2 regions of the Emticicia fluvialis genome follow, and region 2 is predicted to be linked to the other one. Evidence: riboswitches for the same ligand, from Rfam matches in the RefSeq annotation. Region 2 holds a riboswitch; the other holds the start of a gene.
The links. A riboswitch is a leader RNA that binds a small molecule or an ion and turns the genes downstream of it on or off. The one in region 2 is predicted to bind thiamine pyrophosphate.
Positions count from the first base shown of each region.

Region 1: another riboswitch for thiamine pyrophosphate. It lies ahead of thiM (hydroxyethylthiazole kinase); the one in region 2 lies ahead of NZ848_RS10185 (TonB-dependent receptor).

Region 1 is NZ_JANUSD010000003.1:118,013-123,594, reverse strand. It holds gene thiE (thiamine phosphate synthase) at 1-492, opposite strand, end outside; gene thiM (hydroxyethylthiazole kinase) at 494-1,285, opposite strand; TPP riboswitch at 1,363-1,455, opposite strand; gene NZ848_RS04360 (hypothetical protein) at 1,735-2,148, shown strand; gene NZ848_RS04355 (hypothetical protein) at 2,225-2,617, shown strand; gene NZ848_RS04350 (PKD domain-containing protein) at 3,186-3,755, shown strand; partial or broken gene NZ848_RS04345 (helix-turn-helix domain-containing protein) at 4,699-4,896, shown strand; gene NZ848_RS04340 (DUF4435 domain-containing protein) at 5,045-5,582, opposite strand, start outside.
Region 2 is NZ_JANUSD010000007.1:169,311-174,892, forward strand. It holds gene NZ848_RS10185 (TonB-dependent receptor) at 1-2,066, opposite strand, end outside; TPP riboswitch at 2,178-2,275, opposite strand; gene NZ848_RS10190 (muconolactone Delta-isomerase family protein) at 2,425-2,721, shown strand; gene NZ848_RS10195 (barstar family protein) at 2,774-3,196, shown strand; gene NZ848_RS10200 (GNAT family N-acetyltransferase) at 3,193-3,687, shown strand; gene NZ848_RS10205 (aldehyde dehydrogenase family protein) at 3,690-5,165, opposite strand; gene NZ848_RS10210 (alcohol dehydrogenase catalytic domain-containing protein) at 5,175-5,582, opposite strand, start outside.

The DNA of each region.
Region 1 (5,582 bases), on a different contig from region 2:
GAGGGGTTTGTCGGTCAGGCTTCTGATGTGCCGCAGGCCTTCCAGCCCCCATTCTGTAACGGTATCAGTTTTGGTAGGCGTGGCAAAAATGGGGCTGATGCCGTAATGGTCGGCCGTTTCAGCTTCTGCGGTATCCAGCTGGCTCAGGTATTCTATCGAATAGCCGATTTGTAATTGCGTACCCCATTTTTTTCTGATTTCTGTTGGCGGAGTATCACTCCGCCCTACGTGTATCCCAAAAGCCCCAACCGCGTTGGCCACAGCCAGGTTGTCGTTAATGATGAGCGGTATGCCGTAGCGCTCGGTTATTTCTTTCAGTTGCAGGGCTTTTTCTATAAAAGCGGGCGTGGGCAGCGTTTTTTCTCTCAGCTGAATAATCTCCACGCCTCCGGCAATGGCCTGTTCTGCCACTGTCAGAAAGCTGCGACCCACACAGGCGGCTTCTGAAATTACCAGATATAAAGCATACGGAAACTGCGGATGCCCGGCCATGTCAGGAAAGTTTGATGGTTTGCAAAAACTCTTTTTCGGTTATGTTGAAGAGCTTGTCAAGCAGCAATACCTGCAAAGTGCCAGGGCCTTTTGCTTTTTTGGCGGCCAGTTCACCACAAATGCTGAACAAAGCCATAGCGGCTGTCAATGCCTCGGTTTTGTCTTCAATAACAGCTATAAACGCACCGATAACGGCAGTGGCCGAGCAACCCAGGCCCGTAACGCGGGTCATGAGGGCATGGCCGTTGTTGAGGTAAATGCGCTTGTCTTTGCTGACGATGATATCGGTCTTGCCGGATATACACACCAGGGTATCATATTCGGTGGCTATTTGTTGGGCGGCATCAATGGCCTCGTTGCTTTCGGCGGTGCTGTCTACCCCTTTAGTTGGGGTGGTGTTGGCGCGTGCCAGTGCCAGTATTTCAGAGGCATTGCCGCGAATAACGGTTGGTTTATAAGAGAGTAACTCGCTCAGAGAGCTGTCGCGGTAGGGAGTAGCTCCGGCGCCAACGGGGTCAAGTACCCAGGGTTTGTTGAGTTTTTGTGCCTGCTGAGCACCCAGAAGCATTGATTGCACCCAGTATTGGTCTAGCGTGCCGATGTTGATAACCAATGCCTGGCAGATACGGGTCATATCCTGCACTTCGGCGTGGGCATGTGCCATAATGGGCGACGCCCCCACAGCCAGCAACGCGTTGGCGGTGTTGTTCATGACAACGAAATTGGTAATGTTGTGTACCAGTGGCGACTGTGTGCGGACAGTCTGGATGTGTTTCCAGAGGGTTTTTTCCATTGTTCGGAATTTTAGGATACAATGGCCCGGGCGAGAAAGCTTTGAAAAAAAAGTGGATAAGATATGCGCTGTGCAGCTATATATTATTCGCTTTTCCCTACGTCGGTATCAACCGTATCAGGTTCAAAGGGACTCTCTCAATTCTATACAGAATACCCCTAAAGCCGTGGCAAAGATAAGGCTTTTGAGGGGAATGGCAAATTATGGTTGGGGATTGTGGGGCGAACTTTTAGTACGCTGTTGGATTTTGAATTGATAGCCTATCTCAGTAGGGGTTCAAAATATTGAACCCCTACTGATTCGCGTACAGAAATTTTGATGACTTTTTCTCATTTAATTCTTATTTTAATTAAAAGTATTTCTAAAAAAGGATGCACAGCAATTTCAACCCTTGCAAATTGTAGCCAATATATCTATTTTTACATATCACTAATCTCAAATCCTGTGGCATGAAAAACCTTTTACTGCTGTTGCTGGCCTTTGCATTTTTTGGCTGTGGCAAACCAACTGCTGAACCTGAGCCCCAAACCGATTTGGCGGTACAGGTGGTGGGTAAATATCGGGTCTATGAAACTGTAGTGGATACGAAAACCGAGGCAGTTGACCCTAGGCAACCCGAAGTAATAATTGAAATTATTAGTATTGGAGAAAATAAAATTGTTTTCAAATTAACTAATTTAGAAGGCAAAATGTATACAGAACCGTTTTATAGTAGATTTCTTTTAAGAAAGAAAGGTACTGCAATTGAATTTAATTTATTAGATAGCGGTGGGGATTATGGACTTTTCTACAATCAGGTATTACAACTATATGACGGCGGAGTTACAGGCAGCAGCAGAATGGTTAGAGCAAAAAGAATATAATTATCAATGATTGTAGGAAGTAATGAGTGTTTTGTTTTAAGCAAACGTATTATTTACTAATCTTAAATTCTACCTAATGAAGCAACTTTTACTACTTATGCTCGCGATTATGTTTTTTGCTTGCGGCAAGCAATCTTCTGAGCCGGATTTGTCGACTGAAATAAAAGGAACTTATCAGGCTTTTGATGTTATTATTGATGCAAAGGAGTATCCGGCCCCATTTGCCGGCGGAGAGTTCTTGCTGGAGTTAATTCCACAGTCTGAAAGTAAATGTACTTTGAGAACCTCGTCAGTGATACCCAATGCTTCTGAAGCTGGCAAGATGGAGGTCAGTCTTGTAAAGAAGGAGAAATCAACCGAACTGCAAAAAGACAAACAAAAAGTCGGGCTGGTAACCGGGCAAATACTGGAGTTTTATTTTGTTGATAATGACGGCAAGGCTGTTACCATTAAAGCAAGAAAGAAGTAGTTTTACCTATGATACAAAGCAGAGTCCCCTTCAAACCGCAAGGCTTGGCGCACGGGAGACTCTGCTTAAAGCTCTAATATAATGAGTAACTCAAGCCGCTGCGGCAGAGTCCCCTTGCCGGGCAATGGGCTTATGCAGGCGGGAGACTCTGCCGGGATAACAAAAGCAGAGACCTATACAAATGGCAAGGTTTTGAGCCAGGGGGATTGCGCTTAGAACCCTAATGTAATGAGCAACTCAAGCCGCTGCGGCAGAGTCCCCTTGCCGGGCAATGGGCTTATTCACACGGGAGACTCTGCCGGGACAACAAAAGCAGAGACCTCTACAAACGGCAAGGTTTTGAGCCAGGAGGATTGCGCTTAGAACCCTAATGTAATGAGTAACTCAAGCCGCTGCGGCAGAGTCCCCTTGCCGGGCTTATTCAGGCGGGAGACTCTGCCGGGATAATAAATGGAACCGCCTTGTTATTCCATTATCTTCGCAAGCTTATTTGTGTTAAATCAAACTTTAGATTTGGTTTTTTTTGACTGAATTTATTAACTTTGGCATCGATAAATAAACTTTTCCGATGACTAAAAAGTATTCTTTTGCTATTTTGTTATTATTTCAATTGTTCTTCTTTGGGTGCAAAAAGGATGAAATCCCGCCTGTAATATCAGATTTTAGTTATAAACAAAATGACTTGGGTAAAGTTACGTTTCAGAACAAATCGCTAAATGCAGAATCTTTTGAATGGGATTTTGGAACCGGTGATATTTCAAATTTAAGGAATCCCACTTATCAATTTGATGAGAATAAAGAGTTCTCTGTGACATTGCATGCCCGAGGAAAAGCCGGGCAAAACTCAAAGACCACTACTGTAAAAATAGTTACTGTCCAACCTAAAGGTACCTTAATGTTCTGGACTAATATTACCGACTCGGGCACCATCACGGTGTATATGGATGATATTAAAGAGGGTGTAATAACACGTAGTAGCCAGGCTTCATCTATTTCGTGTGGAACAACAGGTTTTGTAACCGTAATAAAGCAAGCAGGAGATTATAGATATAGGGCTTATGCTCAGAGTGGTATGGTATGGTCGAATACAATTACAATCGATCCATATATTTGCACTACGCTTAGGCTGATAAAATAGAATATTATTGTTGTGTTTCTGTTTCTTAATCTCTTTTTACCGTGTTTTTTTAGTTTATTCTGGCAAATTCTTGTAGTTAACCCGTAGTGCATCTGGAATCGGAGAATATAAGTTGCCAATAAATATTCTAAAGGGTTTGATTGAACCATTCAGTTCAACATCTTCAAGTCATTTGATGCAGAAATGAATCTGCACTTGTTTTAGATTGCTTTTAGATTGATTCTGCGTTTTTTGAAAGATTGGGTATCCCGTAGGGATGGTATATAGGTAGAAAATATTGCTGATACACGTATAAAGTCCCATCGGGACGATATATTAAATACTCAACAATAAATATATTATCCCTGACGGGATACACAGCTATAAGCCCAATCTACGTCTACTGATATACCATCTCTATGGGATTCCGTTTGAATGGAAGGTTAACTGATTAAATTCAACAATCTTTGATTAGTGCTAATTTGAGGTCTATTAGTGTATTCATCTTAAATTCACTACGAGTTATACTTATTGCTTCAATATTACCAGTTTTCCATAGCTCCAGACCCAGGGCATGATTCGTCTTTATTTTATTAGCTAACTTTCTGATGTCGCCCATTATTACCCTAATTTGACCGTGGCACGCGTGTACCTGGTTTGAAGTCGGGCTGGTAACCGGGCAAATACTGGAGTTTTATTTTGTTGATAATGACGGCAAGGCTGTTACCATTAGAGCAAGAAAGAAGTGATTTTACGCTGCGGCAGAGTCCCCTTGCCGGGCTTTGGGCTTATGCACATGGGAGGCTCTGCCGGGACAACAAAAGCAGAGACCTCTACAAGCGGCAAGGTTTTGAGCCAGGGGGATTGCGCTTAGAACTCTAATGTAATGAGTGACTCAAGCCGCTGCGGCAGAGTCCCCTTGCCGGGCTTTGGGCTTATGCAGGCGGGAGACTCTGCTGGGAAAAAAAAAGAAACAGGGAAATCGGCGCAGGAGTATATTCAATGGAAAGTGATTGATTTGGCTAAAGAAAAAGTGGTTGATTTCAGCAAGTCTATCAGCGAGGTATCTTACGAAATGTGCTTTAAATATCCTCCACATTTTACGCGCTTCTTTAAGCAATGGGTAGGGCAGTCGCCTAGTGAGTATAGAATAGCGAACTAGGGGATTGTCGATTTTCAATTGCAGATTGTCGAATTGGGTACGCGGCACACCCGCCTTCCAGCACCAATAGAGTATAGGCGTGCCACGGTTAAGTTTAGCCTATTTAATTAGCGATAGGAGCGACTACAACGTAGGATTTTAATAATTATCAATTTTGGAGTTTTGCTATATTTAAATCTAAAAACTTTTTTACATCACTAGGGATAGGTATCCTAGGTGCCATGATATGAACAATATTTTGTAGTTTTAGTTCTATACTCAAATTAGGTTTAGAAATTTTAACATTGTTATTTTTATTAAAAGCTTTAATGTTTTCTTTAATCTCTTCAATAGTACTATTACCTACTTTTCTGCAAAAGATAAAAAGAAACCAAAGCTCATATTTGCCTCTAATATAGACCTTTGGAACACTTAATTGCTTCAGTTGTCTAGCTATTAGTAATACATCCCTAAATGATAAATTATGATTTGTCCCAGTTGATTTACATAAATAAGTATATAAAGATTTATAATCCTTTCGTTGTCTTCTTTTGATTTTTAAATCATTATCAATAACAAATATTTTATCCAAATCAATTTCGTTAAAATTTGTTGGATAATCATTTTTTATAACATAAATAAGCCAAGCTGACATTACTAAAACATTGTCTGAAAATTTCTTCAATTCAATTTCAAAAATGTCTTTT
Region 2 (5,582 bases):
ATGTTATTAACCAAAAGGCTAAAGGTCATTTCTTTCACAATTTTCGGATGCACCGTAAAATTGGCACGCAAATCATTCACAAAAAAGGCGTTCAGTTTACGTTTTTGGTCTGCTGTATTATCCATGTACTGCTTACCTACATACTTAGGCAGCCAGGTGAATTCAAGATTTTTTACCGGGGCAAAAGACAACTGCCCACCAGCTATCACATTAGGCGAAAACGAAATATCTGTTTTTGTGTACTGATTAACTTTATCGGCGCCACCATCGTAATTCACCACGGTTTCGGTAAAATTTTTAATTTTATTCTGGCTGAATGTAGCATTGGCGTTTAGTCTCCATTTTGGGGCAAAATTCCAGTTGGCTACCAGCTCAATACCTGCTCTGTAGCTTTTCGGAACATTCACCCGTATGGCCTCACCTACTCCGTTTACCTGCCCGGTCAATACCAGCTGGTTACGGTAGTTCATATAATAGAAGTTGGCATCAAAGCTCAGTTTCTGGTTTGCCCAGCGATACCCGGCCTCTAAATCTTCCAGATGCTCGGGTTTCGGTGCTTTTACGTTATCCACAAAGTCGGTGCGGTTAGGCTCTTTATTACCTACGGCATAAGAAGCATATATAGATGCCCCGGCGCTTAACTGATAATTCATCCCGACTTTTGGGTTAAAGAAAGAAAAAGAAGTATTTCGGGTAATATCCTGCAGTTTGTCGGCAATTCCTTTCATATCATACCCAACGGTGCGGTACTGCACGTCGCCAAACAGATTGAACCGGTCTGATAACTGATAATATACCTTACCGAAAATGTTAAAATCGGTTTTAAGAGACCTGCTGGTGTACCATCGGTAATCGTTAGCAGGTGTTTCGGCCAGCTTTGTCCAGATTACTTCGCCGAAATGATGCCCATCATATTTGTTCCAAGCCCCACCTATATTGGCTGAAAGCTTCTTATTACTCTGGTAATCGAAAGAGTAAGTTATTCCATAAAAATGATTGTCGAGCCATTTACGGCGCACCAGGTTGGTAGAGGTAATGGTATCTCCGCCTATTATCACATTGGGTAGTTTATAGCTGGCAAGTGCGTCATCTGACCTGAACTGCTCATAGTAACCTTTACCACGCGTATAATGCAAAGTCGGATTGAACGTCCAGCGCTCGCTTAATTTAAAAGACGAAATCAATTGGTAATTATCCTGCTGATAATTATCAACCTGGTTAGGATACGTGTAAGGGTTGTATGTACGATTGGTTTTCAGAAGTTTCTCGGGCACCCCCTCCCAGGCCTGATAAGTAACTTCTTTCCCTGAGAAGATATTCAATCTGATAAAATTACTTTTGTTGTAGTAGCCCGTTGAAAAATAGAAAGATTTCAGGTCTGAACTGGCTCTGTCGATGTATCCGTCTGAAGATAATTTCGATAACCGGGCATCAACCACAAAATGGTTGTTTAGCAGCCCTGTACTTGCCAGCACATTGGCTTTCATGGTGTTGAAAGAGCCATAAGACAGGTTAGTCTCGCCAAAGGCCTCACGCTCATATCCTAAAGTGCTGATGTTCAGGCTGGCTCCGAAAGCCCCTGCGCCATTGGTAGAAGTACCTACCCCTCGCTGCACCTGAATACTTTGAACACTGGACGCAAAGTCTGGCATATTTACCCAGAAAGTACCCTGAGACTCTGAATCATTGTAAGGAACACCGTTAAGGGTTACGTTAATTCGGGTGGGGTCTGACCCACGGATCCGGATACCGGTGTAGCCTACCCCCGCTCCGGCATCAGAACTGACCACTACTGACGGCAACTGATTGAGCAGAAAAGGTAAATCCTGCCCCAGATTCTGCTTTCTGATATCCCGCTGATATACGTTTGTGAACGCCATACCGGTTTTTTCGTTGGCACGTGTAGACCTCACCACTACTTCGTTCAGCTCTTTGATTTTGGTAGAGTCCTGAGCATTGGCTGAAAAAACTACCATGTTCATCAGCAAGACAACCGAAACGGTTCCCTGAAAAGATTTAGATAGGTTTAAAAGAAAACTGGTAACACTTTTTGTTAATTTTTTCATTGTATCACGAAAATTTTAACAAGGCAAAGGAGTAAAATCTTGTGAGCCCATGAGGCTCATTTGGTTAAACAAAATTTTAAATGGAAAACAATAGTTCTGCAGGTGCGCATCCTCCAGTACTATTCTCTGTCCCTTCGGCAGAATTACCTGCATCAGGTTCAATGGGTATAATCTCAGCCCGTTATATTAAGGCACCCCTTTTGAGATAAGTTGTGCAAAGAAAACGTTTTTTTTAGAAATCTTGTTTATATTAGTGATAGAAATTTATAGCACAAATGGAATTGTTGACGTAATCCGAAAGTAAATTACCCTGTGTGGTATAGATTTTGTGCTGTTTTTATTTTAAAGAGAAGATACTATGACTCAGTTTATGGTGGAATTTGATTTGCCAGTGCCTTTCCCTGAAAGTTTCATTGCAAAAATTCCTTATCAAAGAATTGCTGTTAATCAATTGCTGGAAGATGGCAAATTGCACTCTTATGCGTTGTCTTCAGACAGAAGCAGACTATGGTGTATTGTAAACGCCCAGGATGAACTGGAGGTAATGGATATTATTTCTGAATTTCCGTTAATAGATTATATGTCTCATACCATTACCGAATTAATGTTTAATAATTCGGTAGTAATGAAAGTTCCTACTTTTTCACTGAACTAACATCTTTTGGTGGCCTGCTTAACAGGCCACTTATATTCTTGCCTAAAATCTCATGCCCAATTTTCTTATCACTAATAATTTAGCTCTTCCAGAGAATTACTCGATTGTTGAACTGGATGGTAATAAAACACAGACACTCAGAGGCTTTTATGAAGAAATTGCCGATGCACTGGCGTTTCCGGAAGAGTTTGGTTTCACGCTTGATGAACTAGACGAAATGCTAAGCGATTTGTCGTGGCTGGAAGACGAAAAAATTGTACTGTATATTTCTCCTTCCGACGTTTTCATTGAAAAAGAGAGGAACCCCGAGAAAACCGGAACCCTGCTAAATTTGCTGGATGCCATTTGTGAAGACTGGCGTTGGGCAGATGACGAAGAAGACTTGCCCAAAAAAGAACTGATTTTTGCTTTTTTAGAAAGTGCCAGAATTAAAGAACTATTGACTAAACAGGAAATTACTTTTAGAAGCGAATGAATTTTTTCTTGAGAAAATGGCAGGCAGGAGACGAGCCATCTTTGGCAGAAAACGCAAATAATTACCGTATCTGGAGGAATCTGAAAGATATATTTCCGCACCCTTATACCATTACTGATGCTTTTGAGTGGGTTAAACTTGCCCGAAATACAGCAGAAAACCTGGCTATAGTAGTAGAAAACAAGGCTGTTGGCGGCATAGGTATTCTGCTAAAGGAAGATATTTATTGCCGAAATGCCGAAATTGGGTACTGGCTCGGAGAACCCTACTGGAACAAAGGCATCATGTCTGCAGCCATTGAAGAAGTAACTGACTTTACCTTTGCCAACTACCCCATTCACCGCATCTACGCCGGTGTTTTCGAATATAATACCGGTTCGATGCGTGCCTTGCAAAAGGCGGGTTACGAAAAAGAGGCAGTTCTCAAGCACGCTCTGTTTAAAGAAGGGCAATTATATGATGAACATATTTTTGCCCGTTACCGACCCTGACATCAAATTGCTTCAACTTTTATGTGCTTGGTTTCAAGGTATTCAAAAACAGCATTTCGCGATAACTCTACCCCATAACCTGAGTCTTTCCAACCTGCATAAGGTGCATAATTAGTATTTACTGCGCCACTGTTAACACAAACGGTTCCGGCTTCAAGCGCGTCTCCCAGGTGCATACTCGTTTTAAAATCCTTCGTAAAGGCGTAGGCCACCAACCCATAGTTGGTATCATTAGCTTTGTTAACAGCCTCTTCCAGCGTTTCAAAGGTCTCAACCGCCACCACACAACCAAAGGTTTCTTCCTGCATTACCTTCATGCCCGCATGGCAGTTGTCAAGTATGGTTGGCATAAAATAAAACCCCTTTTCATATTGCCCGCCTTCGGGGGCTCTGCCACCTGTAACTAATGATGCGCCTTTGCCAATGGCGTCTTCAATGTGCTGTTTTGTGGTTGTAATACCGTCAGCAGTAGCCATAGGTCCCAGGTCTGCTGCGCCGTCGGTAACTCCGTCGCCAATGGTCAGTTTCTCTGCATTTTTCTTTAGTTCAGCTACCAGACTCTGATGCTTTGATACATGCACATACACCCTGTTAATACTACTGCACGACTGCCCCATGTTCCTGAATCCTTTGTAGGCAATAACAGCAGCCGCATTTATAATGTCGGCATCTGCACACACAATGGCGGGACATTGGCCGCCGAGTTCAAGCGATATTTTTTTCAGATAGGGCGCTACCGTCTGCATCAGTTTTTTTCCGGTGGCAGTAGAGCCGGTCATGGCTACTTTCTTTACCAGTGGATGTTTCACAAGCACATCACCTACTACTGACCCCTGCCCCGTTAATACACTGATTACCCTGGCCGGAATGCCCCCCTCTACTAATGCCATGCAAAAAGCCATAGGCGACAAAGGCGTAACTGTTGTGGGCTTAACCACAACCGAACAGCCAACAGCTAATGCCGGCCCGAGTTTCCACGACAACAAAGAAACCGGGTAGTTCCAGGGAGTTATTAATGCACAAACCCCAACCGGATAATATTTTACTATTGAAAAAACACCTGCCTTCTCTGTCTGATTTACATATCCCTCTACGCGTACAGCTTCTGAAGCGAAGTACTCGATGGTATCGCAGGAACCGATAATTTCTGCTTTGGCCTGGTTGAAAGGCTTCCCCTGCTCTAATGCCATCAGCATACCTATGCGGTCGGCCTGTGTGCGCACATAGGCAGCAGCTTTTTTAATGATGCTTTCACGCTGATAAGCCGTCAGTTTTGCCCATTCTTTATAGCCAGCCTGCGCGGTTTCAACCGCTTTGCTGATGTCATTGGCGGTAGCCCGGGCAATGGAGGCAATAGGCTCTCTGTTGGCAGGAGAAAAGATAGTGATGGTCGATTCATCTTCGGCCGGAACAGACTGGCCGTCAATAAAAAGACCCCATGCCTGCCCTTTCAGGCTATTTGATAATTCTGTATTCATGGGTTGTTTTTACAAATTCGGATTAATACTCACTTTCAGCGCTTCGCCAGATTCCATCAGGGAGAATGCTTCCGTAATACTGCCCAGTGGCAGCGTATGGGTTACTATCTTATCTGCCGGGAAATCCTTTTTCTGAACCAAGGCCGTGGCTGCCTGAAAATCACTCATTTTTTCTGAATAAGACCCGCTGATGCGTAGTTCTTTGTAATGCAGATGATTGGTATTAAGCATAGCAAAAGGATTGGTTTTTGGTAAACCGCCAAAAAACTCTACCCTGCCTGCTTTGCCGGCTATCTCAAGGGCATCGGCCTGTGCCTGTGCTACACTCACGGCTACAATTACCACATCATAACCCAATCCGTCGGTTAGTTCTTGTGCCATTTCCAGATGGCTGCCTTCTTTTTCGGCTTTTACCGT